DNA from 4 places in the Citrobacter sp. RHB25-C09 genome. Region 1 is predicted to be linked to each of the others. Evidence: predicted binding sites of a transcription regulator. Region 1 holds the regulator's gene; each other region holds the start of a gene.
The links. Region 1 encodes LexA, which represses DNA repair genes until DNA is damaged. Its sites were predicted from a motif close to TNCTGTATGTACATACAGNA; they were not measured.
Positions count from the first base shown of each region.

Region 2: the regulator LexA is predicted to act here: its motif matches at 5,317-5,336, upstream of metR (HTH-type transcriptional regulator MetR).
Region 3: the regulator LexA is predicted to act here: its motif matches at 1,505-1,524, upstream of rmuC (DNA recombination protein RmuC).
Region 4: the regulator LexA is predicted to act here: its motif matches at 3,107-3,126, upstream of uvrB (excinuclease ABC subunit UvrB).

Region 1 covers NZ_CP057483.1:4,003,771-4,011,106, forward strand. The annotation lists gene HVY19_RS18945 (CsbD family protein) at 1-205, opposite strand, end outside; gene dinF (MATE family efflux transporter DinF) at 337-1,662, opposite strand; gene lexA (transcriptional repressor LexA) at 1,782-2,390, opposite strand; gene HVY19_RS18960 (diacylglycerol kinase) at 2,515-2,883, opposite strand; gene plsB (glycerol-3-phosphate 1-O-acyltransferase PlsB) at 3,054-5,474, shown strand; gene ubiA (4-hydroxybenzoate octaprenyltransferase) at 5,633-6,505, opposite strand; gene ubiC (chorismate lyase) at 6,518-7,015, opposite strand; gene malM (maltose operon protein MalM) at 7,196-7,336, opposite strand, start outside.
Region 2 covers NZ_CP057483.1:4,259,339-4,266,674, reverse strand. The annotation lists gene recQ (ATP-dependent DNA helicase RecQ) at 1-91, shown strand, start outside; gene rhtC (threonine export protein RhtC) at 159-779, shown strand; gene rhtB (homoserine/homoserine lactone efflux protein) at 871-1,464, opposite strand; gene pldB (lysophospholipase L2) at 1,602-2,624, shown strand; gene yigL (sugar/pyridoxal phosphate phosphatase YigL) at 2,632-3,432, shown strand; gene HVY19_RS20105 (carboxylate/amino acid/amine transporter) at 3,513-4,412, shown strand; gene metR (HTH-type transcriptional regulator MetR) at 4,300-5,253, opposite strand; gene metE (5-methyltetrahydropteroyltriglutamate--homocysteine S-methyltransferase) at 5,491-7,336, shown strand, end outside.
Region 3 covers NZ_CP057483.1:4,251,139-4,258,474, reverse strand. The annotation lists gene HVY19_RS20090 (dienelactone hydrolase family protein) at 1-407, opposite strand, end outside; gene udp (uridine phosphorylase) at 667-1,428, shown strand; gene rmuC (DNA recombination protein RmuC) at 1,568-2,995, shown strand; gene ubiE (bifunctional demethylmenaquinone methyltransferase/2-methoxy-6-polyprenyl-1,4-benzoquinol methylase UbiE) at 3,090-3,845, shown strand; gene ubiJ (ubiquinone biosynthesis protein UbiJ) at 3,859-4,464, shown strand; gene ubiB (ubiquinone biosynthesis regulatory protein kinase UbiB) at 4,461-6,101, shown strand; gene tatA (Sec-independent protein translocase subunit TatA) at 6,183-6,437, shown strand; gene tatB (Sec-independent protein translocase protein TatB) at 6,441-6,971, shown strand; gene tatC (Sec-independent protein translocase subunit TatC) at 6,974-7,336, shown strand, end outside.
Region 4 covers NZ_CP057483.1:1,500,037-1,507,372, reverse strand. The annotation lists gene yvcK (uridine diphosphate-N-acetylglucosamine-binding protein YvcK) at 4-912, shown strand; gene uvrB (excinuclease ABC subunit UvrB) at 1,012-3,033, opposite strand; gene bioD (dethiobiotin synthase) at 3,598-4,284, opposite strand; gene bioC (malonyl-ACP O-methyltransferase BioC) at 4,277-5,032, opposite strand; gene bioF (8-amino-7-oxononanoate synthase) at 5,016-6,173, opposite strand; gene bioB (biotin synthase BioB) at 6,170-7,210, opposite strand; gene bioA (adenosylmethionine--8-amino-7-oxononanoate transaminase) at 7,287-7,336, shown strand, end outside.

The DNA.
Region 1 (7,336 bases):
AGCGGTAGTCGTTACGGGTTTCCCAGTCACCGACCTCTTTTTCCGCCTGATCCTTCTGATAACCGTAGCGTTCCTGGATTTTACCTACCAGTTGGTCACGTTTACCTTCAATGACCGTCATATCATCATCGGTCAGTTTGCCCCATTGCTCTTTCACTTTACCTTTGAATTGTTTCCAGTTACCACCGGCTTCATCTTTATTCATCATAAAGTCCTCTTCGTTAGGCTGTGAATAGCGAGAGTAAACCGCCCAGCTTCGCTATTTTTTCTGCTGAACGTAATGATAAGTGTAGTCAGGAATCTCGGCTTAAAATCATTATTCGGAATTTTTAACCGTTACGTTGCCGAAAACCAGGTTCCGTTACGCCAGTGTCGACGCCAGATATAGGCTAAAGAGAGCCCGCGTAGCGCCAGAAAAACGGCTAACGCCAGCCACAAACCGTGGTTCCCGAGCAGAGGAAGTGCCAGTAAAGTTAACGCAAAACCACTGGCCGCGACCGCCATGCTGTTACGCATTTCTGCTGCGCGTGTCGCACCAATAAACATGCCGTCGAGCAGATAGCACCAGACGCCCACTAACGGCAGGATCACCTGCCAGATCAGGTAGCGATCGGCCAATATTTGAATCTCAGTCAGCGACGTCAGAAGAGCAATAATCTGTTCACCTGCGAGCAGATAGACCAGCGAAAACAGCAGTGCGACGACACCTGCCTGGCGACAGGCGGCGCGCCAGACATCCAGCAACTGGCTGCCGTCCCGTGCGCCATAGGCTTGCCCGGAATGCGCCTCTACGGCGTAGGCGAAGCCGTCCAGCGCGTAGGCGGTGAAGGTCAGCAGCGTCATCAGCACCGCGTTGACAGCGATAATATCGCTCCCCAGTCTGGCACCCAGTACGGTGATCGCGCCAAAGCAGAGTTGCAGCAGCAGCGAACGCAACATAATGTCGCGATTGAGCGCTAACAGACGCCGAAAATGGCCGCGCCAGGCCTGCTTTAACATAGCCGCGGTTATGCCGCGCAAATGAAGTACCTTTCGCACCATCAGCAGCCCAATCACTAACGTGGAGTATTCCGCAATGACCGTCGCCAGCGCAGCGCCCTGCACGTTCATGTGCAGACCCATCACCAGCCATAAATCGAGAACAATGTTCAGGATATTGCCGACAATCAACAGGATAACCGGCGCGCGAGCATACTGAACGCCCAGCAGCCAGCCGAGCAGAACCAGATTCGCCAGCGACGCCGGCGCACTTAACCAGCGAATCGCCAGGAAGCGTCTTGCCTGTTCCAGCACCGCTTCGCTGCCGCCAACAATATGCAGCGCCAGATCGATTATCGGGGTGCGTAAAAGCGCAATTAATGCCCCCACCCCCAGCGCAAGGATGAGCGGTTGTACCAGCGCACGCGCCAGTGCCTGTGGGTTCTTCGCACCAAACGCCTGTGCCGTTAGCCCAGTTGTGCTCATGCGTAAAAAGAGCAACAGCATAAACAGAAAGCTAGTGGCTGTTGCACCCACAGCCACACCACCCAGATAAACCGGGCTATCCAGGTGACCAATCACCGCAGTATCCACCAGTCCCAGCAGAGGAACCGTGATATTGGAGAAGATCATGGGTAAGGCGAGACGCCAGAGGGCTTTATCAGCAGGAGCAAAGAACGGCATGAGGAGAAGCCTGAGCAGGAGTGTTTAGGTTTTGAACGCATTTCGTAAGCCCGGTAAGCACAGCGCCACCGGGCTCGGTGTCGGATGTTGGCACAAACGCCTTATCCGAGTGTGAGGTATTACAGCCACTCACCGTTGCGGATCACGCCAACGGCTAAACCTTCGATGGTAAAGCTCTGCTCACGAAGATCCACGACGATAGGCTTAAATTCGCTGTTTTCTGGCAACAGTTCGACTTTATTGCCCTGTTTTTTCAGACGTTTTACCGTCACTTCGTCGTCGATACGGGCGACAACGACCTGACCATTACGCACATCCTGGGTTTTATGCACGGCCAGCAGATCGCCGTCCATAATACCAATGTCTTTCATTGACATGCCGCTAACGCGCAGCAGAAAATCGGCATTGGGTTTAAACAGAGAAGGATCGACCTGATAATGGCCTTCGATGTGCTGCTGCGCCAGCAGGGGTTCCCCCGCCGCAACGCGACCGACAAGCGGTAACCCTTCCTCTTCTTCATGCAGCAAACGAATGCCGCGAGAAGCGCCGGATACAATCTCAATGACACCTTTACGCGCCAGCGCCTTCAGATGTTCTTCAGCCGCGTTTGGGGAACGGAACCCCAAACGCTGCGCGATTTCCGCACGCGTCGGTGGCATGCCTGTCTGGCTGATGTGATCCCGAATGAGATCAAACACCTCTTGTTGCCTGGCCGTTAACGCTTTCATTCCGCCCCCTGGGTGTATATACAGTTATGCTGTGAGTATATACAGCTAAAGGCGATTTTGGAACCACAAACTGCACATTAAACAGGAGATTTATAGCGTTATGGAATCGCGCTCGTAAAAATCCTTAACGAAAATTCGACCATAGCAGGATACCCCAGGTTATCAGCGCTATGATGATAGAGAGCAGCACCGCTGCCGACCCCATATCTTTCGCGCGACCAGAGAGTTCATGATAGTCGGAGCCGATACGGTCAACGACCGCTTCAATGGCGCTGTTAAGAATTTCAACAACCATCACCAGCATGACGGAGCCGATCAACAGAACGCGCGTTATGGCATCCACATCCAGCCAGCAGGCGACGATCACGGCAACCAGGACCGCGAGACTTTCCTGACGGAATGCGGCCTCGTTAATCCATGCGGCGCGAAAACCTTTCCAGGAATAGCCAGCAGCTTTGATAATTCGGGTGAATCCAGTGGTATTATTGGCCATCAAAAGAACCTTTTTGCATTATTGGCGTCAATGTCATTGTCCTGTTAACTCAAATGTTTTGAGTTAATGCAACGCGGCGCGAAGTATGACGGGATACAACAGAAATTCACATGACTTTCTGATATCCTTGCAGCGCATTTGCACTATTAACCAGAGGCTTTACATCGTTTATGTCCGGCTGGCCACGAATTTACTATAAAATCCTGAATTTACCATTAAGCGTGCTGGTAAAAAGCAAGTCTATTCCGGCAGATCCTGCCCCGGAGTTAGGGCTCGATACCTCTCGTCCCATTATGTACGTTTTACCGTACAACTCCAAAGCGGACTTGTTGACACTGCGCGCTCAGTGTTTGGCGCACGACCTCCCCGACCCATTAGAACCGCTGGAGATCGACGGCACTCAGCTGCCGCGCTATGTGTTCATTCACGGCGGACCGCGTGTCTTTACCTATTACACGCCGAAAGAAGAGTCCATTAAGCTGTTCCATAACTATCTCGACCTGCACCGCAGCAATCCGAGTCTGGATGTGCAAATGGTGCCAGTATCGGTGATGTTTGGCCGCGCGCCCGGGCGTGAAAAAGGGGAAGTGAACCCGCCTTTACGCATGCTCAACGGCATTCAAAAATTCTTTGCCGTCTCCTGGCTGGGTCGCGACAGCTTTGTGCGCTTCTCACCTTCCGTCTCGCTGCGCCGTATGGCTGACGAGCACGGCACCGATAAAATTATTGCTCAAAAACTGGCTCGCGTGGCGCGAATGCACTTCGCCCGTCAGCGTCTGGCCGCCGTGGGGCCGCGTTTGCCTGCGCGTCAGGATCTGTTTAATAAACTGCTAGCTTCGAAGGCGATTGCCCGCGCGGTCGAAGACGAAGCGCGCAGTAAGAAAATCTCCCACGAAAAAGCGCAGCAGAACGCGATCGCGCTGATGGAAGAAATTGCCGCCAACTTCTCTTACGAGATGATTCGCCTGACCGACCGTATTCTGGGCTTTACCTGGAACCGGCTGTATCAGGGGATTAACGTCCACAACGCCGAGCGCGTTCGCCAGCTGGCGCATGACGGGCACGAGATTGTCTATGTGCCGTGTCACCGCAGCCATATGGACTATCTGCTGCTCTCCTACGTCCTGTATCACCAGGGTCTGGTTCCCCCGCACATTGCAGCCGGGATTAACCTGAACTTCTGGCCAGCCGGGCCGATCTTCCGCCGCCTGGGGGCGTTCTTTATTCGCCGTACCTTTAAGGGCAACAAGCTCTATTCCACCGTCTTCCGCGAGTATCTGGGCGAACTGTTCAGCCGTGGTTATTCGGTGGAATACTTCGTTGAGGGCGGACGCTCACGTACTGGCCGTCTGCTGGATCCGAAAACCGGTACCCTGTCGATGACCATCCAGGCCATGCTGCGCGGCGGCACCCGTCCGATCACGCTTGTGCCGATTTACATCGGCTATGAGCACGTCATGGAAGTGGGGACCTATGCGAAAGAGCTGCGTGGCGCGACCAAAGAGAAAGAAAGTCTGCCACAGATGCTGCGCGGCCTGAGCAAGCTGCGTAATCTGGGTCAGGGCTATGTTAACTTCGGCGAACCGATGCCGCTGATGACATACCTGAATCATCACGTTCCAGAATGGCGCGAGTCGATCGATCCAATCGAAGCCGTGCGTCCTGCCTGGCTGACGCCAACGGTGAACGGCATCGCTGAAGAGCTCATGGTGCGGATTAACAACGCTGGTGCGGCTAACGCCATGAACCTGTGCTGTACCGCACTGCTGGCGTCCCGTCAGCGCTCGCTGACCCGTGAACAGCTAACAGAACAACTCAACTGTTATCTGGATTTGATGCGCAATGTACCGTACTCCCCTGACTCGACGGTGCCATCCGTCAGCGCCAGCGATCTCATCGATCACGCGTTGCAGATGAACAAGTTCGAAGTCGAGAAAGACACCATTGGCGATATTATCATCCTGCCGCGCGAGCAGGCGGTTCTCATGACCTACTATCGCAATAACATTGCCCACATGCTGGTTCTGCCTTCGCTGATGGCGGCAATTATTACCCAGCATCGCCATATTTCACGCGCGGCGCTACAGCAGCATGTTGAAGTACTGTATCCGATGCTGAAAGCGGAGCTGTTCCTGCGTTGGGAACGCGAAGCGTTGACGGGCGTTATTGATGCACTGGTCGAAGAGATGCAGCGCCAGGGACTCATCTCCGTTCAGAATGACGAACTGCACATTAACCCTGCGCATTCTCGCACGCTGCAACTGCTGGCGGCAGGGGCGCGCGAAACGCTACAGCGTTACGCCATTACCTTCTGGCTGCTGAGTGCGAACCCGTCAATCAACCGTGGTACGCTGGAGAAAGAAAGCCGCACCGTAGCGCAGCGTCTGTCCGTGCTGCACGGCATCAACGCGCCGGAGTTCTTCGATAAGGCGGTCTTCAGTTCACTGGTCCTGACCCTGCGTGATGAGGGATACATCAGCGATACCGGAGATGCCGAGCCGGGCGAAACGATGAAGGTGTACCAGATGCTGGCGGAGTTAATTACGTCGGATGTGCGCCTCACCATCGAGAGTGCGACGCAAAGCGAGTAACGCACAGTAAAGCCGGTCAATGTGGACTGCACCCCAAAAGTTGGACACCCAACTGATTAAGGTGCAGTTTTTTATGGCGGATTGCCGGATGCCTGCTCCCGCCTTATCCGGCCTACGGTTTGGTAGACCCGGTAAGCGCAGCGCCACCGGGCAATGATTTATAGATGCCAGTAACTCATCGCCAGCCCGATAAACAGCACCAGGCCAACGTAGTTGTTGTTCATGAACGCCTTAAAGCAGGCTTCCCGCTCGCGGTTGGCAATCAGCTTCTGCTGCCAGACAAACAGCGCGCCGGCGACCAAAATTGACCCGTAATAGCTCATTCCCAGTCCATTTAACCAGCCAATAACCGCCATTAGGACCAGCACAAGCACCTGCAGGATGCCGATGATCAGCTTGTCGTGTTGGCCAAACAGAATGGCGGTCGATTTAATACCAATTTTCAGGTCGTCGTCGCGATCGACCATCGCATACTGCGTATCGTAGGCTACCGCCCAAAGAATGTTAGCGAGGAACATCAGCCAGCAACTCAGCGGCACGGACTCACTCACCGCGGCGAAGGCCATCGGTATCGACCAGCCGAACGCCGCGCCCAGCACCACCTGCGGCAGATGAGTGTAGCGCTTCATAAACGGATACACCCAGGCAAGCGCCAGCGCGGCCACCGATAGCAGGATGGTCATTGTGTTGAGGGTCAACACCAGCAGGAAAGCGAGCAGCACCAACACCACGAACAGCGTGCGGGCCTCTTTTTCAGTCACCGCGCCGCTCGGTAGCGGACGGTTGGCGGTGCGCTTAACATGACCGTCAAATTTGCGGTCAGCATAATCATTCACGACACATCCGGCGGCGCGCATCAGCCAGACTCCGGCGACAAACACCGCCAGCACCCACAGTTGCGGTACGCCCGGAGTCGCCACCCACAGCGCCCACAGCGTCGGCCAGAGTAGCAATAAGGCACCGATGGGCTTATCCGTACGCATTAAGCGATGAAACGCCAACAGCTTAGTCTGCGTCAGACTCCACTCCATTTTATTTTCCTCTTAGTACAACGGTGATGCAGGCAAAAATAGCTCGGTCAGCATCAGCGGCTTACCGCTCAGTCGCAGGCGGGAACGGCGTCCCCACAGCGCTGCATCACAACCAATTTCAATAAAATCTCGGGTCAACGTCGATGATGTAAAAAGGTAGCGCCCTAAGGGGGTTTTGCCCAAATGTTGTAAAGCCAGTTCAGGGCCGGACAGTGTCGACTCAGGCACTACGGTACGTCCGGCAAGCCATGGCTCGCCATCCGCGCATAACAGGATTTCACGCAGCCAGTAGCGGGACTCTTTTGGCAGGAGCGCCAGCTCTTCCACCACCTCGTTTTGACCAACAAATCCTTCCCTGATCAACGTCACAGTGACCCGTTTTCCCTGCTGCTCAAAACGTTTCGTCATGGAATCTTCCAGCAGCAGCCAGTCTAGCTGTTCCGGATCCAGAGCGGGGATCTCGTCAAAATAGCGCAGCGCACGCAGTTGCGTTAACGCGGGGTGTGACATGCCTTACTCTCCGTTTCATAACTGAAAGGCATTGTAACGCAGAAAAGAGATTACGGGAGACGGAATAAAAATTAAGTGATCTGTTGCGCAACAGAAGCGTAACAATTCGCATGGAATGCTAAAAAAAAGGTGCGCCCGGGGACGCACCAGTTGTTGCAAATCAGCACTGTGGGGTAAACGTTACCCCTTGCCTTTTACACTGCTGATAAAAGTGGAACGGGCCGATGTCGAACCCAGACGCTCTGCTTCATCAAGCAGTTTCAGCGCTTTATCTACATCGCCTTTCGCGACGGCGTCTTTAATCGCTTTGTTGAAGTAGCT
Region 2 (7,336 bases), 260 kb from region 1:
CAACGGTGTCGGGATGCGGAAACTGGAACGCTTTGGCAAAGAGTTTATGGCGCTGATTCGCGCGCATGTCGACGGTGACGACGAAGAGTAGTCAGCCGGGCAAAAAAGTGCCAGGATGGTTACTCACTGAACTGTTTCCCCCGCGAGTACTTTCTATCATGTTAATGTTATTTCTTACCGTGGCGACGGTGCATATTTTGGCGCTGATAAGTCCGGGTCCGGACTTCTTCTTCGTTTCACAAACCGCCGTCAGCCGCTCGCGCAAAGAAGCGATGATGGGCGTGTTGGGTATTACCTGCGGCGTTATGGTCTGGGCAGGGATCGCGCTGCTCGGTCTGCATCTGATTATCGAAAAAATGGCCTGGCTGCACACCATTATTATGGTGGGTGGTGGACTGTATCTGTGTTGGATGGGTTACCAGATGCTGCGCGGCGCATTAAAAAAACAGGCTGTTTCCGCGCCCGTCCCACAGGTTGAGCTGGCACAAAGCGGACGAAGCTTCCTGAAAGGGCTGCTGACGAATCTGGCAAACCCGAAAGCGATTATCTATTTCGGTTCGGTGTTTTCTCTTTTCGTGGGGGATAACGTTGACACCGCTGCGCGCTGGGGTATTTTCGTGCTGATTGTTATTGAAACCTTCGCGTGGTTCACCGTGGTGGCCAGTCTGTTCGCGTTGCCGCAAATGCGGCGTGGCTACCAGCGTCTGGCGAAGTGGATCGACGGCTTTGCCGGCGCGCTGTTTGCCGGTTTTGGTATTCACCTGATTATTTCGCGCTGATTTACCTGAAGTGTCTTTGCCGGGAGGCCCGGTCTACGTTTGCATCCACCTGTAGGCCGGATAAGGCGTTAGCCGCCTTCCGGCACTCACATCACGCATGCCTTGCCGAAGCCAGCAGCGCGCCCACCAGCATAAACAGTGAACCAAACACTTTGTTCAACGCTTTCATCTGCTTCGGCCCTTTTATCCACAGCGCGATACGCTGCGCCAGCGTGGCGTACCCGATCATCACGATGATATCGACCACAATAGTGGTGACACCGAGAACGAGATACTGCATGAGCAGCGGCTCTTTCGGCATAATAAACTGGGGAAACAGGGCCGCAAGAAAGACAATGCTTTTTGGGTTGGTCAGGTTAACAAAGACCGCCCGCTGAAAGAGTCGTCCACGAGACTGCGTGTTCGCCACCGCATTCAGGTCGATGGCGCCTGCCGCCCGCCACTGCTGAATGCCAAGCCAAATCAGGTAGGCGGCACCGGCCCATTTCAGCACTTCAAATGCGAGCACTGAGCGTGAAAACAGCGTTCCCAGACCGAAGCCGACCAGCACGATATGAATTCCCAATCCCGTTTGCAGTCCGGCAATGGAAGCAAGCGCCCCCCGGTATCCGTGGTTGATGGAGGTAGTCATGGTGTTAATGGCACCTGAACCCGGAGAAAGGCTTAAGATTATCGCTGTCAGCAGGTAGGCGAACCATCATTCGAAGGACATGAGAAACTCCCTGGTTGTCTATTTTTATGCCACAATACGCTACTGTTATGCGGTTGTGTCAGACAACGACAAAAAAACGATTTTACCTGGTAAACGAGGCTGGATACCTGATGTTTCAGCAGCAAAAAGACTGGGAAACGAGAGAAAATGCGTTTGCGGCGTTTTCGATGGGGCCATTGACCGATTTCTGGCGTCAGCGGGAAGAGGCGGAATTTACCGGCGTGGGCAGTGTGCCGGTGCGCTTCGTTCGTTTTCGCGCCGCGCAAAACGATCGGGTTGTCGTCATTTGTCCTGGTCGGATTGAAAGCTATGTGAAGTACGCCGAGCTGGCGTATGACCTGTTTCATCTGGGCTTTGACGTGCTCATTATTGACCATCGAGGGCAGGGGCGGTCCGGGCGCATGTTATCGGATCCGCATCGTGGTCATGTCGACAACTTCAACGACTATGTTGATGATCTCACCGCATTCTGGGAGCAGGAAGTCCAGCCTGGACCGTGGCGTAAGCGCTACATTCTGGCGCATTCAATGGGCGGCGCGATCGCCACACTGTTCCTGCAGCGTCATCCGCATCAGTGCGATGCCATTGCGCTCTGCGCGCCAATGTTTGGTATTGTGATGCGTCTGCCGGACTGGATGGTGCGCCATATTCTTGACTGGGCCGAAGGGCATCAGCGTATCCGGGAAGGTTATGCCATTGGCACCGGGCGCTGGCGAGCGCTGCCGTTTGGCATGAATTTGTTAACCCACAGTCGGCAGCGGTATCGGCGTAATCTGCGTTTTTATGCCGATGAACCCCAACTGCGAGTCGGTGGCCCGACTTACCATTGGGTACGTGAGGGTATTCTCGCAGCCGAGCAGGTTTTAGCTGGCGCGGGTGATGATGCCACGCCCACCCTGTTAATTCAGGCAGAAGAAGAGCGTGTGGTGGATAACCGCATGCACGATCGATTTTGTGAACTCCGCGCCGCGGCGGGCCATCCTGTAGAAGGAGGCCAACCGCTTGTCATAAAAGGCGCGTACCATGAGATCCTTTTCGAAAAGGACGCCATGCGCTCAGTCGCGCTTAACGCTATTGTTGATTTTTTCGACAAGCATAACTCATCAGCGGAAACCGCTTTGCTTAGAGGTTGATTTTTATATGTATCAGGTTGTTGCGTCTGATTTAGATGGCACACTGCTTTCTCCCGACCATACCTTATCTCCTTACGCGAAAGAGACACTGAAACTGTTGACCGCTCGTGGTGTTAACTTCGTGTTTGCGACCGGACGTCACCACGTCGATGTAGGACAAATTCGCGATAACCTGGAGATTAAGTCATACATGATCACCTCCAACGGGGCGCGTGTGCATGATATGGACGGAAATCTGGTGTTTACCCACAACCTGGATCGCGATATTGCCAGCGACCTGTTTGGGATGGTGAATGCACACCCGGAGATCGTGACCAACGTCTATCGTGATGACGAATGGTTTATGAACCGCCATCGTCCGGATGAGATGCGTTTCTTTAAAGAAGCCGTATTTAACTATTCGCTCTTCGAACCGGCATTACTTGAGCCGGAAGGCGTCAGCAAAGTGTTCTTCACCTGTGAATCTCATGAAACGCTGTTGCCGCTGGAGCAGGCGATTAATGCGCGTTGGGGCGATCGCGTGAACGTCAGTTTCTCCACGCTGTCCTGCCTGGAAGTCATGGCGGGCGGGGTGTCGAAAGGCCATGCACTGGAAGCCGTCGCGAAAGCCATGGGCTATAGCCTCAAGGATTGCATCGCGTTCGGCGACGGCATGAACGACGCTGAAATGCTCTCCATGGCGGGTAAAGGTTGCATCATGGGCAACGCACACCAGCGCCTGAAGGATCGGTTTCCTGACCTGGACGTTATCGGCATCAACGCCGACGACGCAGTGCCGCACTATCTGCGCGATCTCTATTTACGCTAAGATGAATGGTTAATATTTAATCAGTCGTCAACTGTACTCTCCGCTACAATGGATACTCCTTGTTCTCTGAGATATCCATTGTGGCATTACTCATTATTACCACGATTCTGTGGGCCTTCTCCTTTAGCCTGTTTGGCGAATACCTTGCCGGGCACGTTGATAGCTATTTTGCCGTGCTGGTTCGTGTTGGACTGGCGACACTGGTGTTTCTGCCCTTCCTGCGTGCTCGTGGACATAGCCTGAAAACCCTTGGGTTGTACATGCTGGTCGGCGCGATGCAGCTTGGCATCATGTATATGCTGAGTTTCCATGCTTATCTCTATCTGACGGTGTCAGAACTGCTGCTGTTTACCGTCCTGACGCCGCTTTATATCACGCTGATCTACGATGTCATGAGCAAACGTCGCCTGCGCTGGGGCTATGCGTTTAGCGCCCTGCTGGCGGTGATTGGCGCGGGGATTATTCGCTATGATCAGGTGACCGATCATTTCTGGACGGGTCTGCTGCTGGTACAACTTTCCAATATCAGCTTTGCCATTGGGATGGTGGGCTATAAGCGCCTGATGGAAACGCGTCCCATGCCCCAGCATAACGCCTTTGCCTGGTTTTACCTGGGGGCATTTGTGGTGGCGGTACTGGCCTGGTTTTCGCTGGGTAATGCGCAGAAAATGCCGGAAACGACCCTTCAGTGGAGCATCCTGGTGTTCCTCGGCGTGGCGGCATCAGGGATTGGTTACTTCATGTGGAACTACGGTGCCACCCAGGTGGATGCCGGTACACTAGGCATTATGAATAACATGCATGTACCAGCAGGACTGCTGGTTAACCTGGCGATCTGGCATCAGCAGCCTCACTGGCCGAGTTTCATTACAGGCGCGATTGTAATACTGGCCTCGCTGTGGGTGCATCGGCGCTGGGTCGCTCCGCGCTCCGCACAAACGGCAGGTGATCGCAGGCGTGATTGCGTGCCGAGCGAATAAACGCTTCCGTCACCGGCTGGCGCTGCTCGCCGTCGCGCACGGCGGCGTACAGACGGCTCCATAATCCCTCGCCCAGGGTTTTGGTCACGACCAGGCCCTGGCGCTCAAAACTTTCAACTACCCAGTGCGGAAGCGCAGCGATGCCCATGTTAGCCGCCACCATCTGAATCAGCAGCAGAGTATTGTCCACACTTTTCAGCGACGGACTGATCCCGGCGGGCTGGAGGAAATGTCGCCATACATCCAGTCGACTGCGCTGCACCGGGTAAATCAGCAGCGTTTCGCTGGCTAAATCTTCTGGCACAATCTGGGTTTTGCTCACCAGCGGATGTTCGGGTGCCAGCACCAGGCGTACCTCGAAATCAAACATCGGCGAATAATGCAGCCCACTGCGCGGAAGAATATCGGACGTCATTACCAGATCCAGTTCGTCCTGTTGCAGGGCTGGTTGCGGATCAAAGGTCACGCCGGATTTAAAATCCATCTCCACCTGTGGCCACTTAGCGCGGAAGTTTTCCAGCGCTGGCGTTAGCCACTGAATACAGCTATGGCACTCAATGGCGATGCGCAGGCGCGTTTGCTGTGGTTCGTTACAGGCCTGTAGCGCACGACTAATCTGTGGCAGCACCTGGCCTGCCAGTTGTAACAGGATCTCCCCCTGTGGCGTAAAGCGCAGCGGTTGGCTTTTACGAATAAATAACCGAAAGCCAAGGCGCTGTTCCAGATCGCTGAACTGGTGAGACAGGGCGGATTGGGTCTGATGCAATGTCGCCGCAGCGGCGGCGAGCGACCCGGTATTCCGCAACGCCTGGAGCGTTTTCAGGTGTTTAATCTCGATCATGAAAGTCCTTCACTTCGGCATGAACAAATTGCGCTTGAGGAATATACAGTAACTGTCAATTATGGATGTGTAAACATCCAGACGGCTAAAATCCTTCATCTTTTAAATTTATGATGCGTTGGCTGCGTTTACTCACCCCGGACACTTACGACTTGTAAGCGCCCGAGGATGAGCAAACTTGCCGCCTTCCCTAAATTCAAAATCCAAAGGATTTACCAATAATTAGAGGAAGAAAATATGACAATTATTAATCACACCCTCGGTTTCCCTCGCGTTGGCCTGCGTCGCGAGCTGAAAAAAGCGCAAGAAAGCTACTGGGCGGGTAACGCCACACGTGAAGAACTGCTGGCGGTGGGGCGTGAACTGCGCGCACGCCACTGGGATCAGCAGAAACAAGCGGGCATTGACCTGCTGCCGGTGGGGGATTTCGCCTGGTACGATCATGTTCTGACCACCAGTCTGCTGTTAGGTAATGTGCCGGCTCGTCATCAGAACAATGAGGGCACGGTCGATCTCGATACGTTGTTTCGCATTGGTCGTGGCCGTGCGCCAACCGGAGAGCCGGCGGCGGCGGCAGAAATGACCAAGTGGTTTAACACTAACTATCACTACATGGTGCCGGAGTTCGTTAAGGGGCAGCAGTTCAAACTGACCTGGACTCAATTGCTGGATGAAGTGGACGAAGCGCTGGCCCTGGGCCATAAGATCAAACCCGTGCTGCTAGGGCCGGTGACATACTTGTGGCTGGGCAAAGTAAAAGGCGAACAGTTCGAACGCCTGAGTCTGCTGAACGACATCCTGCCGGTATATCAGCAGGTGCTGGCTGAACTGGCGAAACGCGGCGTTGAGTGGGTGCAAATTGATGAACCTGCACTGGTACTGGAACTCCCGCAGGAATGGCTTAACGCCTTTAAGGTGGCTTATGACGCGCTTGCCGGTCAGGTGAAACTGTTATTGACCACTTACTTCGAAGGCGTGACGCCGAACCTCAACACCATCACCGCTTTGCCAGTGCAGGGTCTGCATGTTGACCTGGTCCACGGTAAAGACGACGTGGCGGAATTGCACCAGCGTCTGCCTGCTGACTGGCTGTTGTCTGCCGGTCTGGTGAATGGACGTAACGTCTGGCGCGCCGATCTGACGGAAAAATATACCCAAATTAAAGACATCGTCGGAAAACGTGCTCTGTGGGTGGCGTCGTCCTGTTCCCTTCTGCACAGCCCCATTGATTTGAGTGTTGAAACCCGCCTGGATGCAGAAGTGAAGAGCTGGTTCGCTTTTGCCTTACAAAAATGTGAAGAGCTGGCACTGCTGCGCGATGCGCTGAACAGTGGCGACACAACGGCGATTACCCAATGGAGCGCGCCGATTCAGGCCCGTCGTCACTCAACCCGCGTACATAACGCAGCGGTTGAAAAACGTCTGGCGGCTATTACGGCACAGGACAGCCAGCGCCAGAGCGCCTATGAGGTACGTGCTGAGGCGCAGCGTGCGCGCTTCAACCTGCCTGCATGGCCGACGACGACGATAGGCTCTTTCCCGCAAACCACCGAGATTCGCGGCCTGCGTCTGGACTTCAAAAAGGGCAACCTGGATGCGGGCAACTACCGTACCGGTATCGCTGAACACATCAAACAGGCGATTGTTGAGCAGGAGCGCTTAGGGCTGGATGTATTGGTTCACGGCGAAGCTGAGCGTAACGACATGGTGGAATACTTTGGTGAACATCTGGACGGGTTTGTCTTTACCCAGAACGGCTGGGTGCAGAGCTACGGTTCCCGCTGCGTGAAGCCGCCGGTGGTTATCGGTGACGTAAGCCGTCCGGAGCCGATCACCGTGGAATGGGCGAAATATGCGCAATCCCTGACTGACAAACCGGTGAAGGGGATGCTCACCGGGCCGGTAACCATTCTGTGCTGGTCGTTCCCTCGAGAGGACGTGACGCGGGAAACCATCGCGAAGCAAATTGCGCTGGCGCTGCGTGATGAAGTCGCCGATCTGGAAGCCGCAGGTATTGGCATCATTCAGATTGACGAACCGGCGCTGCGCGAAGGTCTGCCGCTACGCCGCAGTGACTGGGACG
Region 3 (7,336 bases), 250 kb from region 1:
CCACCGTTTCGGGCGGCCCAACTGGCGACGTGATCCAGATCGGCCAGCACCTGAGAGTCTGGCACTTTGGCGACCAGACCGCTTAATAGCGTCGGAATATCGGCGAAGTCATTGGGATCGCCTTCGCGAAAATAGAGTTCTGGTGCGATAGCCAGATACCCTTCCAGCGCCAGGCGACGGCAAATATCGCGGATATGTTCATGCACGCCAAAAATTTCTTGCACTACAATGACCACTGGCAGCGGGCCATCGCTCTGCTTTGGTCGGGCGTGATACGCTGGCATATCATCACCCTGGGAAGGGATCGACGTCATGCCGGCGACAATCGTATCATCCGGGGTATTAACCGTTGTTGAGGCAAGGGGAGAGGCCGCAGGTGCAAAGCCAGTTTGTTGTGTTAGTGTCATGGTATTCTCCGTACCCTTAAAAAATAGCGCAACGTTAACTATAGACAGCCTTTATCAAACCACACTGCCCTGGACAGTTCGATTGTTAAGCAGAAAAAGAAAGTGACGGGTCTTTATTGTGATCTAAATCACTATCTCAAGGTAAATTAATGCAATCGAATATCGTCATGGTGATGAGTGTCACGAAAACATCTCAGTACCTTCGGTAAAGTACCGCTTTGCTTCTTCTGACAAAAACCGAATCACAGAGGAGTTGTATATGTCTAAGTCTGATGTTTTTCATCTCGGCCTCACTAAAAACGATTTACAAGGGGCTACGCTGGCTATCGTCCCTGGCGATCCGGAGCGTGTTGAAAAAATCGCCGCGCTGATGGATAAGCCGGTTAAGCTGGCATCACATCGCGAATTCACGACCTGGCGTGCAGAACTGGATGGTAAGGCCATTATTGTCTGCTCGACCGGGATTGGTGGTCCGTCAACATCTATTGCGGTTGAAGAACTGGCGCAGTTAGGCATTCGCACCTTCCTGCGCATCGGTACTACCGGGGCGATTCAGCCACATATCAATGTGGGTGATGTTTTGGTTACTACAGCGTCTGTTCGTCTGGATGGCGCGAGCCTGCATTTTGCTCCGATGGAATTCCCGGCGGTAGCTGATTTCGAATGTACAACAGCGCTGGTTGAAGCCGCTAAATCCGTTGGCGCGACGACGCATATTGGCGTCACCGCTTCTTCAGATACCTTCTACCCAGGCCAGGAGCGCTACGATACCTACTCTGGTCGTGTGGTAAGCCGTTTCAAAGGTTCGATGGAAGAGTGGCAGGCCATGGGCGTAATGAACTATGAAATGGAATCTGCCACCCTGCTGACCATGTGTGCAAGCCAGGGTCTGCGCGCAGGGATGGTTGCGGGCGTTATCGTTAATCGTACCCAACAAGAGATCCCTAACGCCGAAACGATGAAGCAAACCGAAAGCCATGCGGTGAAAATCGTGGTGGAAGCGGCACGTCGTCTGATCTAGTCCTCCTCTCTGAGATAAAAGGCCGATACGTTCGGCCTTTATTTTTTGCGTAGCGCCTCGCAGGAAATTCCTTTAAAACTGGACGTTTATACAGCACAATTCTATGTTGTGCGGGTGAGTTGTAGCGTCGGGAGGCATTTTGGATATCTCAATCGTCATTTATGCGGTGATTGCACTGGTGGGCATTGCGCTTGGCTGGCTGATTGCCAGCTATCAGCATGCGCAACAAAAAGCCGAACAATTCGCCGAGCGCGAAGAGATGGTGGCGGCATTAAGCGCGACAAAACAACAGCTTGCTCAAAGTGACCACTGGCGCGATGAGTGTGAAATGCTCAATAACGAATTGCGCAATCTGCGCAGCATTAACTCCTCCCTTGAAGCCGATCTGCGTGAAGTCACAACGCGGATGGAAGCAACGCAGCAGCATGCGGAAGAGAAAATACGCCAGATGATAAACAGCGAGCAGCGCCTCAGCGAACAATTTGAAAACTTGGCTAACCGGATATTTGAACAAAGTAATCGCCGGGTTGATGAGCAAAACCGGCAGAGCCTTAATGGTTTGCTGACGCCGCTACGTGAACAGTTAGACGGCTTTCGTCGCCAGGTGCAGGAGAGCTTTGGTCAGGAAGCGCGCGAGCGTCATACCCTGGCGCACGAAATCCGCAATCTCCAACAGCTTAATGCGCAAATGGCGCAGGAGGCCGTTAACCTGACGCGTGCGCTGAAAGGGGATAACAAAACCCAGGGCAACTGGGGCGAGGTGGTGCTGACTCGCGTTCTGGAAGCTTCTGGTCTGCGCGAAGGTTACGAATACGAAACGCAGGTGAGCCTCGAAAATGACGTTCGTTCGCGGATGCAGCCCGATGTGATTGTGCGGTTGCCGCAGGGCAAAGATGTGGTGATCGACGCCAAAATGACGCTGGTGGCCTACGAACGTTACTTTAATGCCGAAGATGATTACACCCGTGAAAGTGCGCTTCAGGAACATATTGCGTCGGTGCGTAACCACATTCGCTTATTGGGGCGTAAGGATTATCAGCAGCTTCCGGGCTTACGCACGCTGGATTATGTGCTGATGTTCGTTCCCGTGGAGCCTGCATTTCTGTTAGCGCTGGACAGGCAACCCGAACTGATTACCGAAGCGCTCAAAAATAATATAATGCTGGTCAGCCCAACGACGCTGCTTGTAGCGTTGCGTACTATTGCTAACCTCTGGCGTTACGAACATCAAAGCCGCAATGCGCAGCAGATTGCCGATCGTGCCAGTAAGCTTTACGACAAGCTGCGACTGTTTGTTGACGATATGTCCTCCATTGGACAGAGCCTGGACAAAGCGCAGGATAACTATCGTCAGGCAATGAAAAAACTCTCTTCAGGGCGCGGTAATGTGCTGGCGCAGGCGGAAGCATTTCGCGGGTTGGGCGTAGAAATAAAACGCGAGATTAATCCGGAACTGGCGGAACACGCCACATCGCAAGATGAAGAGTATCGTTTGCGATCGGTCGCTGAAGAAGCGGATGACACGCCTTATCCCGACGATGACGAGATAAAGCAGCAATCACTTTAAGTCGTCTGGAGTTAGCGGACCGGGCAGAAGGGTAGGGCATTGCGCCCCAATCTGTTACACTTCTTGAACAATTTTTTGATGAGCAGGCACTGAGATGGTGGATAATTCACAAGAAACGACGCACTTTGGTTTTCAGACCGTTGCTAAAGAGCAAAAAGCGGACATGGTGGCCCACGTTTTTCATTCAGTGGCATCAAAATATGATGTCATGAATGATCTGATGTCCTTCGGGATACATCGTTTGTGGAAGCGCTTCACCATTGACTGTAGCGGCGTGCGTCGTGGTCAGACAGTGCTTGATTTGGCCGGTGGTACAGGTGACCTGACGGCGAAATTCTCCCGCATGGTGGGGGAAACGGGCAAAGTGGTCCTGGCCGACATTAACGACTCGATGCTCAAAATGGGCCGTGAAAAGCTGCGCAATATTGGCGTCATCGGCAACGTTGAATACGTCCAGGCGAATGCCGAAGCGCTGCCCTTCCCGGATAACACCTTTGACTGCATCACTATTTCCTTCGGTCTGCGTAACGTCACGGACAAAGACAAAGCCCTGCGTTCGATGTTCCGCGTACTGAAGCCAGGTGGTCGTCTGCTGGTGCTTGAGTTTTCTAAGCCAATTATTGAGCCGCTGAGCAAAGCCTACGACGCATACTCTTTCCATATCCTGCCGCGTATTGGTTCGATGGTCGCTAATGATGCCGACAGCTATCGCTATCTGGCTGAATCCATCCGTATGCATCCGGATCAGGACACCCTTAAAGCCATGATGCAGGACGCCGGATTCGAAAGCGTCGACTATTACAACCTGACTGCGGGTGTGGTTGCGCTACATCGCGGCTATAAGTTCTGACAGGAGAGCGGGGATGCCTTTTAAACCCTTAGTGACCGCAGGAATGGAAAGTCTGCTCAATACTTTTCTGTATCGCTCGCCCGCGTTGAAAACCGCGCGTGCGCGTCTGCTGGGCAAAGTGCTACGTGTGGAGCTAAAAGGCTTTTCGACCTCTTTAATTCTGGTATTCAGCGAGCGTCAGGTTGACGTACTGGGCGAGTGGGCGGACGAGGCGGATTGTACCGTCATTACCCATGCCAGCGTGCTGCCAAAATTGCGTGACCGCCAGCAGCTCGCTGCGTTAATTCGCAGTGGCGAACTGGAAGTGGTGGGCGACATACAGGTAGTACAGAATTTCGTGGCGCTTGCTGACCTGGCGGAATTCGACCCCGCCGAACTGTTGGCCCCTTATACTGGCGATATCGCCGCAGAGGGGATCGGCAAAGTCCTGCGCGGCGGAGCCAAATTTCTTCGTCACGGGATCCAGCGTCAGCAGCGTTACGTCGCTGAAGCGATAACTGAAGAGTGGCGAATGGCTCCGGGACCGCTTGAGGTCGCCTGGTTTGCGGAAGAAACGGCGGCAGTGGAACGCGCTGTTGATGCGCTGAGCAAGCGACTGGAAAAACTGGAGGCTCAATGACGCCAGGTGAAGTACGGCGCCTATATTTCATCATTCGCACCTTTTTAAGCTACGGACTTGATGAGCTCATTCCCAAAATGCGGATCACACTGCCGCTGAGGTTATGGCGTTACAGCCTGTTCTGGATGCCGAACCGGCATAAAGAAAAACTGCTTGGTGAGCGGCTGAGACTGGCACTGCAAGAGCTGGGGCCGGTGTGGATCAAGTTTGGTCAAATGCTCTCCACTCGTCGCGACCTTTTTCCGCCGCAGATTGCCGATCAGCTTGCGCTTTTACAGGACAAAGTCGCGCCATTCGATGGCGCAAAGGCAAAAGAACAGATTGAAGCCGCAATGGGGGGACTTCCCGTTGAGGCCTGGTTTGATGATTTTGACATCCAGCCCCTGGCGTCCGCATCGATTGCCCAGGTTCACACGGCCAGGCTGAAAACCACTGGCAAAGAAGTCGTCATCAAAGTGATTCGCCCGGACATTCTGCCGGTGATTAAAGCGGATCTGAAACTGATCTATCGCCTCGCCCGTTGGGTGCCGCGCTTATTGCCGGATGGCCGCCGTCTGCGACCAACGGAAGTGGTGCGGGAATATGAAAAGACGCTCATAGATGAACTGAATCTGCTGCGCGAGTCGGCCAACGCCATTCAACTGCGTCGAAACTTTGAAGACAGCCCCATGCTCTACATCCCAGAGGTCTATTCTGACTATTGCAGTGAGAATATGATGGTGATGGAGCGCATTTACGGTATCCCTGTTTCCGATGTGGCGGCGCTTGAGAAGAACGGCACCAACATGCAACTGTTGGCAGAGCGTGGGGTACAGGTTTTCTTCACCCAAGTATTCCGCGACAGCTTCTTCCATGCTGACATGCATCCGGGAAATATCTTTGTCAGCTATGAACATCCGGATAACCCGAAATACATCGGCATTGATTGCGGCATCGTCGGTTCCCTCAATAAAGAAGACAAACGTTATCTGGCGGAAAACTTCATCGCTTTCTTTAATCGCGATTATCGCAAAGTTGCTGAACTGCACGTCGATTCCGGTTGGGTGCCACCGGATACCAACGTGGAAGAGTTTGAGTTTGCCATTCGCACCGTCTGTGAGCCTATCTTCGAAAAACCGTTGGCGGAAATTTCATTTGGTCACGTGCTGTTAAATCTGTTCAACACTGCACGTCGCTTTAACATGGAAGTGCAACCGCAACTGGTACTCCTGCAGAAAACCTTACTGTATGTTGAAGGTGTGGGGCGGCAGCTCTATCCGCAGTTAGATCTGTGGAAAACGGCGAAGCCCTTCCTTGAGTCGTGGATTAAAGATCAGGTCGGTATTCCGGCTTTGGTACGGGCATTTAAAGAAAAAGCCCCGTTCTGGGTCGAAAAAATGCCAGAACTACCTGAATTGGTATACGACAGTTTGCGCCAGGGCAAATATTTACAGCACAGCGTTGATAAGATTGCGCGCGAGCTTCAGGCTAACCATGTACGTCAGGGCCAATCCCGTTACTTATTTGGAATTGGTGCGACGTTACTGTTGAGCGGGACATTTTTGCTGATTAATCGACCAGAGTGGGGCTTCATGCCTGGCTGGTTAATGGCGGGTGGGCTGGTCGCCTGGATTGTCGGTTGGCGCAAAACTCGCTGATTTTTTCATCGCTCTGAATGGGTCGCGTAAAGTATAATGTGATCTAATTAATTTAATCATCATCTATCACGAGGAACATGTATGGGTGGTATCAGTATTTGGCAGTTGGTGATCATTGCCGTCATCGTTGTACTGTTGTTTGGCACCAAAAAACTCGGCTCCATCGGTTCCGATCTCGGCGCATCCATCAAAGGCTTCAAAAAAGCGATGAGCGATGAAGACACTAAACAGGATAAAACCAGCCAGGATGCTGACTTTACCGCTAAGTCTATCGCTGAAAAACCGGCAGATGCTAAAAAAGAAGACGCGAAAAGTCACGATAAAGAGCAGGTGTAATTCGTGTTTGATATCGGTTTTAGCGAACTGTTACTGGTGTTCATTATCGGCCTCGTTGTGCTGGGGCCACAGCGACTCCCGGTGGCAGTCAAAACGATTGCCGGCTGGGTGCGCGCCTTGCGTTCCCTTGCAACAACCGTACAGAATGAACTGACCCAGGAACTTAAACTCCAGGAGTTTCAGGACAGCCTGAAAAAGGTTGAAAAAGCGAGCCTGGAGACCCTGACGCCGGAACTGAAAGCATCAATGGATGAACTGCGTCAGGCGGCCGAATCAATGAAGCGCTCATACAGTGTGAATGATCCGGAAAAAGCCAGCGATGAAGCACATACCATCCATAATCCGGTGGTGAAAGGGAACGAAGAACAGCATGAGGGCGTCACGCCTGCCACTGCTGAAGCTCAGGCCAGCGCGCCGGAACAGACACCGAAGATGGCAGAAGATAATCCCCCTGCTGTAAACGTGATGGATGCTCAACCGAAATCCGCAGCGCCTGTTGCAGGCACTTCCCCTACGTCGAGTGATAAACCGTAAACATGGCTGTAGAAGATACTCAACCGCTTATCACGCATCTGATCGAGCTGCGTAAACGTCTGCTTAACTGCATCATTGCGGTTATCGTGATCTTTCTGGCATTGGTCTATTTTGCCAATGACATCTATCACCTGGTTTCTGCGCCGCTCATCAAACAGCTGCCGCAGGGGGCTACGATGATTGCGACAGATGTCGCATCGCCGTTTTTTACCCCTATCAAGCTGACCTTTATGGTGTCGCTGATTCTGTCAGCGCCAGTGATCCTCTATCAGGTCTGGGCTTTTATCGCGCCGGCGCTGTATAAGCATGAACGCCGCCTGGTGGTGCCGCTGCTGGTTTCCAGTTCATTATTGTTTTATATCGGT
Region 4 (7,336 bases), 1.9 Mb from region 1:
TTTATGCGCAATCGTACGCTAGCCGATTTAGATCGTGTTGTCGCCCTCGGCGGAGGGCATGGATTAGGACGCGTTCTCTCCTCTCTTTCCTCACTGGGTTCCCGTTTGACCGGTATTGTAACCACTACGGACAACGGCGGTTCCACAGGCCGTATTCGCCGTTCTGAGGGCGGTATCGCCTGGGGTGATATGCGCAACTGTCTGAACCAGTTAATTACCGAACCCAGCGTCGCCTCTGCGATGTTTGAGTATCGTTTTGGCGGTAACGGCGAACTTTCAGGACATAACCTTGGAAATTTGATGTTAAAGGCGCTCGATCACCTGAGTGTACGCCCTCTGGAGGCGATAAATTTAATTCGCAATCTTTTAAAGGTGGATGCGCACTTAATTCCCATGTCTGAGCTGCCGGTTGACCTGATGGCTATCGACGAACAGGGGCATGAGGTTTATGGCGAGGTTAATATCGACCAGTTAGCGACCCCGCCTCAGGAGTTGATGCTTTCGCCAAAGGTACCGACGACGCGCGAAGCAGTGCAGGCCATCAGCGAAGCGGATCTGATTATTATTGGACCGGGTAGTTTCTATACCAGCCTGATGCCCATCCTGCTGCTGGATGATTTAGCGCAGGCGCTGCGTCGCACTCCTGCGCCCATGGTGTACATCGGCAATCTGGGGCGCGAACTGAGCTTACCCGCCGCCAGCCTGACGCTCGTGGATAAGCTGGCAATCATGGAGCAGTACGTCGGTAAAAAAGTGATAGATGCCGTGGTGGTTGGGCCGAAGGTCGATGTTTCAGCCGTCAGGGACAGAATTGTGATTCAGGAGGTCCTGGAGGCCAGCGATATCCCCTATCGCCATGACCGTCATCTGCTGCACAGCGCGCTGGAAAAAGCGGTACAGGCGCTGGGGTAAGTTTTTTATCGTTGCCGGATGGCGGCTTCGCCTTATCCGGCCTACGTGCCAGATGTAGGCCGGATAAGGGGGGTTACCCCGCCATCCGGCAATGCGTTTTTACGACGCCGCGATAAACAGCTCGCGTAACTGATGCAACTGGTCGCGAACCAGCGCGGCTTCTTCGAACTCCAGGTTCTGCGCATGTTGCATCATCTGCCCTTCCAGTTCGTGAATTTTCTGCTGCAACGCTTTTGGCGACATATCCAGTTCTACGGCATCGGCTTCCACCACCGAACGGGACTTGCCTCTGCCCTTCGCTTTGGTCTTGGCGATGTTCTGCCCCAGCGCCAGAATATCGACCACTTTTTTATTCAGGCCCTGCGGCGTAATACCGTGCTCTTCGTTGTACTGCTGCTGCTTCTCACGACGACGTTCCGTTTCGTTAATGGCTTTCGCCATCGACGCGGTGATTTTGTCACCGTATAGAATCGCCTTCCCGTTGATGTTACGCGCCGCACGACCGATGGTCTGAATCAACGAACGTTCGGAACGCAGGAAGCCTTCTTTGTCGGCATCAAGAATCGCCACCAGCGACACCTCCGGCATATCGAGCCCTTCTCGCAACAGGTTGATACCCACTAGCACATCGAACTCGCCCAGACGCAGGTCGCGAATGATCTCCATACGTTCGACAGTGTCGATGTCCGAGTGCAAATAACGCACCCGCTCGCCGTGCTCTTCCAGGTACTCGGTCAGATCTTCCGCCATACGCTTCGTCAACGTCGTCACCAGAACACGCTCGTTAATCGCCGCGCGCATGCGGATCTCAGAAAGCAGATCGTCCACCTGGGTCGCTACCGGACGCACTTCGATCAGCGGATCCAATAGCCCCGTTGGACGCACCACCTGATCAACAACATCACCGCCGGATTTCTCCAGCTCATAGTTACCTGGCGTTGCAGAGACAAAGATCGTCTGCGGTGCCAGCGCTTCAAATTCTTCAAATTTCAGCGGACGGTTATCCAGCGCCGACGGCAGACGGAAGCCGTATTCCACCAGCGTCTCTTTACGTGCCCGGTCACCCCGATACATCCCGCCGATTTGCGGGATCGTGACGTGGGACTCGTCCACAACCAGTAGTCCGTCGGCGGGCAGATAGTCAAACAGCGTCGGCGGTGGCTCGCCCGGCCCACGTCCTGACAGATAGCGCGAATAGTTTTCGATACCTGAGCAGTAACCAAGTTCGTTCATCATCTCCAGATCAAACTGGGTACGCTGGCTTAAGCGCTGTTCTTCCAGCAGCTTATCATTCGCCAGCAGCACCTTACGCCGTTCGGCCAACTCCACTTTGATCTCTTCCATCGCCTGCACAATGCGCTCACGCGGCGTGACATAGTGGGTCTTAGGGTAGATGGTGTAGCGTGAAATCGACGCCTCAAGCTGCCCGGTAAGCGGGTCAAATAGCGACAGGCGCTCAACCTCCTCGTCAAACAACTCAATGCGTAAGGCAATATCGTCAGATTCCGCCGGGAAGACATCGATCACCTCGCCACGCACGCGGAAGGTCCCGCGCTGGAAGGCCTGATCGTTACGGGTATATTGCAGTTCCGCCAGCCGGCGCAGGATCGCGCGCTGGTCAATAATCATGCCCACCGTCAGGTGCAACATCATCTTCAGGTATAAATCCGGGTCGCCCAGACCGTAGATCGCCGAAACCGAGGCCACGACCACCACGTCGCGACGCTCCAGCAGCGCTTTGGTCGCTGACAGACGCATCTGCTCTATGTGTTCGTTCACCGAGGCATCTTTTTCTATGAACGTGTCCGAACTGGGAACGTAGGCTTCCGGCTGGTAGTAGTCGTAGTAAGAGACAAAATACTCGACGGCGTTATCCGGAAAAAACTCCTTCATTTCGCCGTAAAGCTGCGCCGCCAGCGTTTTGTTGGGGGCCAACACCATCGTCGGGCGTTGCAGATCTGCAATCACGTTCGCAATGGTGAACGTTTTACCGGAGCCCGTCACACCCAGAAGCGTTTGATGCGCCAGACCATCCTCCAGTCCTTCTTCCAGACGGCGAATTGCCTCGGGCTGATCGCCAGAAGGTTTAAATGCGGAATTCAGTTTGAACGGTTTACTCATATGCAGCTACCTGAAGGAATGGGCGGGCAGGAGTGTAATTTTACTCTCAGAGGATAATTTTGCCAGTAAAATATACTGGATGAAAAAACAGTAACACGGCGGAATATTTCTGTTACGCCTCTCTGAATCACACCATTGCAGTCCAAAATTTCACCGCTGGCAAGATAATTCACCAGCGACAACGGTTATCCCCAGACCAATCTCTTCGGCAACATTGTCAAGACGTGTTATGAAAGTTTTATGACTTTTAATCAGCGGACTTACATAGCCATTGCTTTTATTTAATGGTTTGTTTTTGAAGACTTATTTTATAAAGACGCCTTTAACACCAATTCCACCGCAGGCCGCGTAATCTCTCGCTTGCTCAGGGTTTTCTAGCCCTAATGCACAAGGTTATCCACAGGAATAGTGGATAACTGCTTCCAGCCCCGATGGCCTGCCGCCTGGCAATTTTGCCCAACGAAGCGGCAGAACGCTTATAAAAAAAAATATGTCGATATTTTGATTTTTAACCGCTTAAGAAACGCTCAAACGCGGCGAGATCTTGCTCGCAATTTCATCTTTTTAGTTCCTCCTTAAATTATTAAGATCCAGATAATGTCCTGTTTTGGCGTTTTCTGCGTCAGTCGAAAGCCAGGGAATTTCCCCCAACAACGGCGCGGGAATTACCCTCGTTAGCGTGGCCATATATTCCTGATGCCGTTTTCCCGGCTCAGTGACATCGTTGGCCACCCAACCCGCAAGCTGAAGCCCTGCCTGCTGCACCGCCTGCGCCGTTAACATTGCATGATTGATACAGCCCAGCTTCACCCCCACCACCAGAATCACCGGTAACTGTTCCGTCTGTACCCAGTCAGCGAAGGTGAAGTCATCGGTAAGCGGTGTAAACCAGCCTCCCGCCCCTTCCACCAGTACCCAATCCGCCTGCGTTTCCAGCTCCCGCAAGCCCGCCGACATCACAGTGCTCTGAATCCTGATGCCCTCGTCAGCGCTGATAATATGCGGCGACGTGGGTTCTGCGAAGGTATAAGGGTTTACCGTCTGATACTCCAGCGCCAGGCTGCTGTTACGCTGGAGCGCGAGCGCATCGCTGTTACGCAACCCCAGTGCCGTCATTTCACTACCCGAGGCAACCGGCTTGTAGCCCGCCGTTCGGTAGCCCAGCATTCCCGCCGCCTGAAGCAGCGCACAACTGGCGATCGTTTTTCCGACTTCAGTGTCGGTACCGGTGACAAAATAACGTTCAGTCACAGTTAATCACTCCTGCGAAAAGATGATAGGTCAATGGATATTTCCCCTGCGCCTGCGGCCAGGCCAACTGCAATTGCTGAAGCTGTGAGCGGGTCAGCACGCGCTGTTCGCGACCTTCGTGCAGATGCGTCGCGCCGATCCCTTTTAGTGAACGCATAGCGCTCAGGGCGTCATCAAATGCCAGCGTCAGGGTGAAAAGTTGATGATGGCCTCGCCAGCCGCGCATCGCCTCACGCAGCGTTTGATGAGGCAAAAAGCGATTGGCGTGAACCCGGTCATCCACGGCTCGCCAGGCCTGATGAAGCTCCGGCAACGATCCCTGTGCCAGCGTGGTAAAAGCCACCACGCCGCCGGGACGTACCACCCGACACAGTTCGTGGAGTGCGCCATGCAGATTGTCGCACCACTGCACCGCCAGATTGCTCCAGACCAGATCGAAGGTGGCGGTTGCGAGTGGCAGCGACTCGATATCACCGGCAAGATAGTGATGCGCCGTATTCTGCCGACGCGCCTCGTCCAGCATTTGCACTGAGAGATCCAGCGCGGTCACTTGACTTCCCCGCTCGCGCCAGTAACGACTCAGCCGTCCCGGTCCGCAGCCGGCATCCAGCACCTGTTCAAATCCTCGCGTCGGCAGTTGTGCCAGCAGCACGTCCGCACTCAGCCGCTGCAGCGTAGCGTGCTGTTCGTAGTGCGTAGCCGCGCGACCAAATGCCGCTGCGACGGCCTGCTTATTCACCTGCGCCATGCAGCACCTCCAGCAGGCGATCAATATCTTCTGGCTCATGCGCCTGAGTCAGGGTCAGACGCAGACGAGCCGTGCCGACGGGTACCGTAGGAGGACGAATCGCCGTGACCCAACATCCCTTGTCGCGCAAGGTTTCCGCCAACCGAAGCACACGGACGTTATCTCCCACAATCAACGGTTGGATGGCGCTGTGCGAGTCGGCAAGCATGAAGTTTGCGCCACCTATCCCTGCGCGAAAGCGCGCGATCAGCGAGGCCAGTTTCTCTCTGCGCTCATCCCCTTCCTGACTGCGGATGACCGTAACAGCAGCACGTAACGCCTGTGCCTGCGCGGGCGGCATACTGGTGCTGTAAATCAAATGGCGGGCAAACTGCAGCAGATAATCGGCAACGCTTTCTGAGCACAAAATGGCGGCACCGCTAATGCCAAAGCCTTTGCCAAAGGTCACCACCAGCAATTCCGGCTGCACCTGCTGCTGCCAGCAGCTTCCGCGCCCTTGTTCACCACTTACGCCAATTCCGTGCGCATCATCGACCATCATCCAGGCCTTGTGTGCATGTGCGGTCTGCTGAATGGCCGCCAGCGGTGCGCTGTCGCCGTCCATGCTGAATACCCCTTCGGTGACCACCAGTTGCTGCCCCGGACAGGGGGCCTCTAACAGCCGTGCCAGGTGTTCGGTATCGTTATGACTAAAGCGGCGAAGCTGGGCCGGACTGAGGTTCGCCGCTTCCAGCAGCGAGGCGTGGCTCAGCCGGTCGGCGACAATCCGGTCGTCTTTCGCCATCAATGCGGTAATCACCGCCTGATTGGCAGCAAAGCCTGAGATGAACAACAGTGCACGAGGGTACCCCAGCCAGTCGGCTAACGCTTCTTCAAGCTGCTGGTGGGCAACGGAGTAGCCACTAACGTGACCAGAGCCGCCGCTTCCCACGCCAAAACGCGCTGCCCCCTGTTGCCAGGCGCGGACAAGCTGCGGATGATGGCTTAAGCCCAGATAATCATTGCTGGAGAAATTCAGATAGCGCTGGCCGTCAGCCAATAACCAGCGGCCAGCCCCCTGCTCTACCGCGTGACGGCGGCGAAGGGCGTCAGCCGAACGACGCGCCGTCAGCGCATCGTCGATTTTTTGCTGCCAGTTCATACGGCTGCCGCGTTGTAATAATCGTCAGTATCCGGTGTCATCAGCGCCTGCTCCAGACGCTGCTGCTGTTCGTTATCCCCGGCGAGCACCGCGGTCTGCTGCGGGTTCAGCCCCAGCTTATGGAACAACTGGAGATCTTTGTCCTCTTCCGGGTTCGGCGTGGTCAGCAGCTTACAGCCGTAGAAGATGGAGTTCGCCCCGGCCATAAAGCACATGGCCTGGGTTTGCTCGTTCATCTGCTCACGTCCGGCGGAGAGACGCACGTAAGAGGTCGGCATCATGATGCGCGCCACGGCAATGGTGCGGATAAAATCAAAGGCATCGACATCGTCGTTATCCGCCAGCGGCGTGCCTTTCACTTTCACCAGCATGTTGATCGGCACGCTTTCCGGCGGGGTGGGCAGGTTCGCCAGTTGCAGCAGCAGCCCGGCGCGGTCTTTCACCGTTTCCCCCAGACCGACAATACCACCGGAACAGACTTTAATCCCGGCGTCGCGCACGGTGTCGAGGGTGTCGAGACGCTCCTGATAGGTGCGGGTGGTAATGATATTGCCGTAGAACTCCGGCGAGGTGTCGAGGTTATGGTTGTAGTAATCCAGCCCCGCATGGGCCAGACGCTGCGCCTGCGATTCATTCAGCGTGCCGAGCGTCATGCAGGCCTCCAGTCCCATGGCTTTCACGCCCTGGACCATCTGCTCAAGATACGGCATATCGCGCTCATGCGGGTTCTTCCACGCCGCGCCCATGCAGAAACGGGTGGAACCGGCATTTTTCGCTTTACGCGCCGACTCCAGCACCTGCTCCACTTCCATCAGGCGCTCGGCTTCCAGCCCGGTTTTATAACGTGAACTTTGCGGGCAGTATTTACAGTCTTCCGGGCAGGCCCCGGTTTTTATTGACAGCAACGTACTGACCTGAACCTGACGAGGATCGAAGTGCTGACGGTGAATTTGCTGCGCTTCGAACAGCAGTTCGAGCAGTGGTTTTTCAAATAATTCGGTGACTTGCGACAGTGTCCAGCGAGAAGAGTGCGTCATAATTTTATACGTTTTGTTGTGAGAACGGTGTAGACTTGTAAACCTAATTGTTTTTAATTTGGTTTACAAGTCGATTATGACAACGGACGATCTCGCCTTCGATCGGGGCCACATCTGGCACCCTTA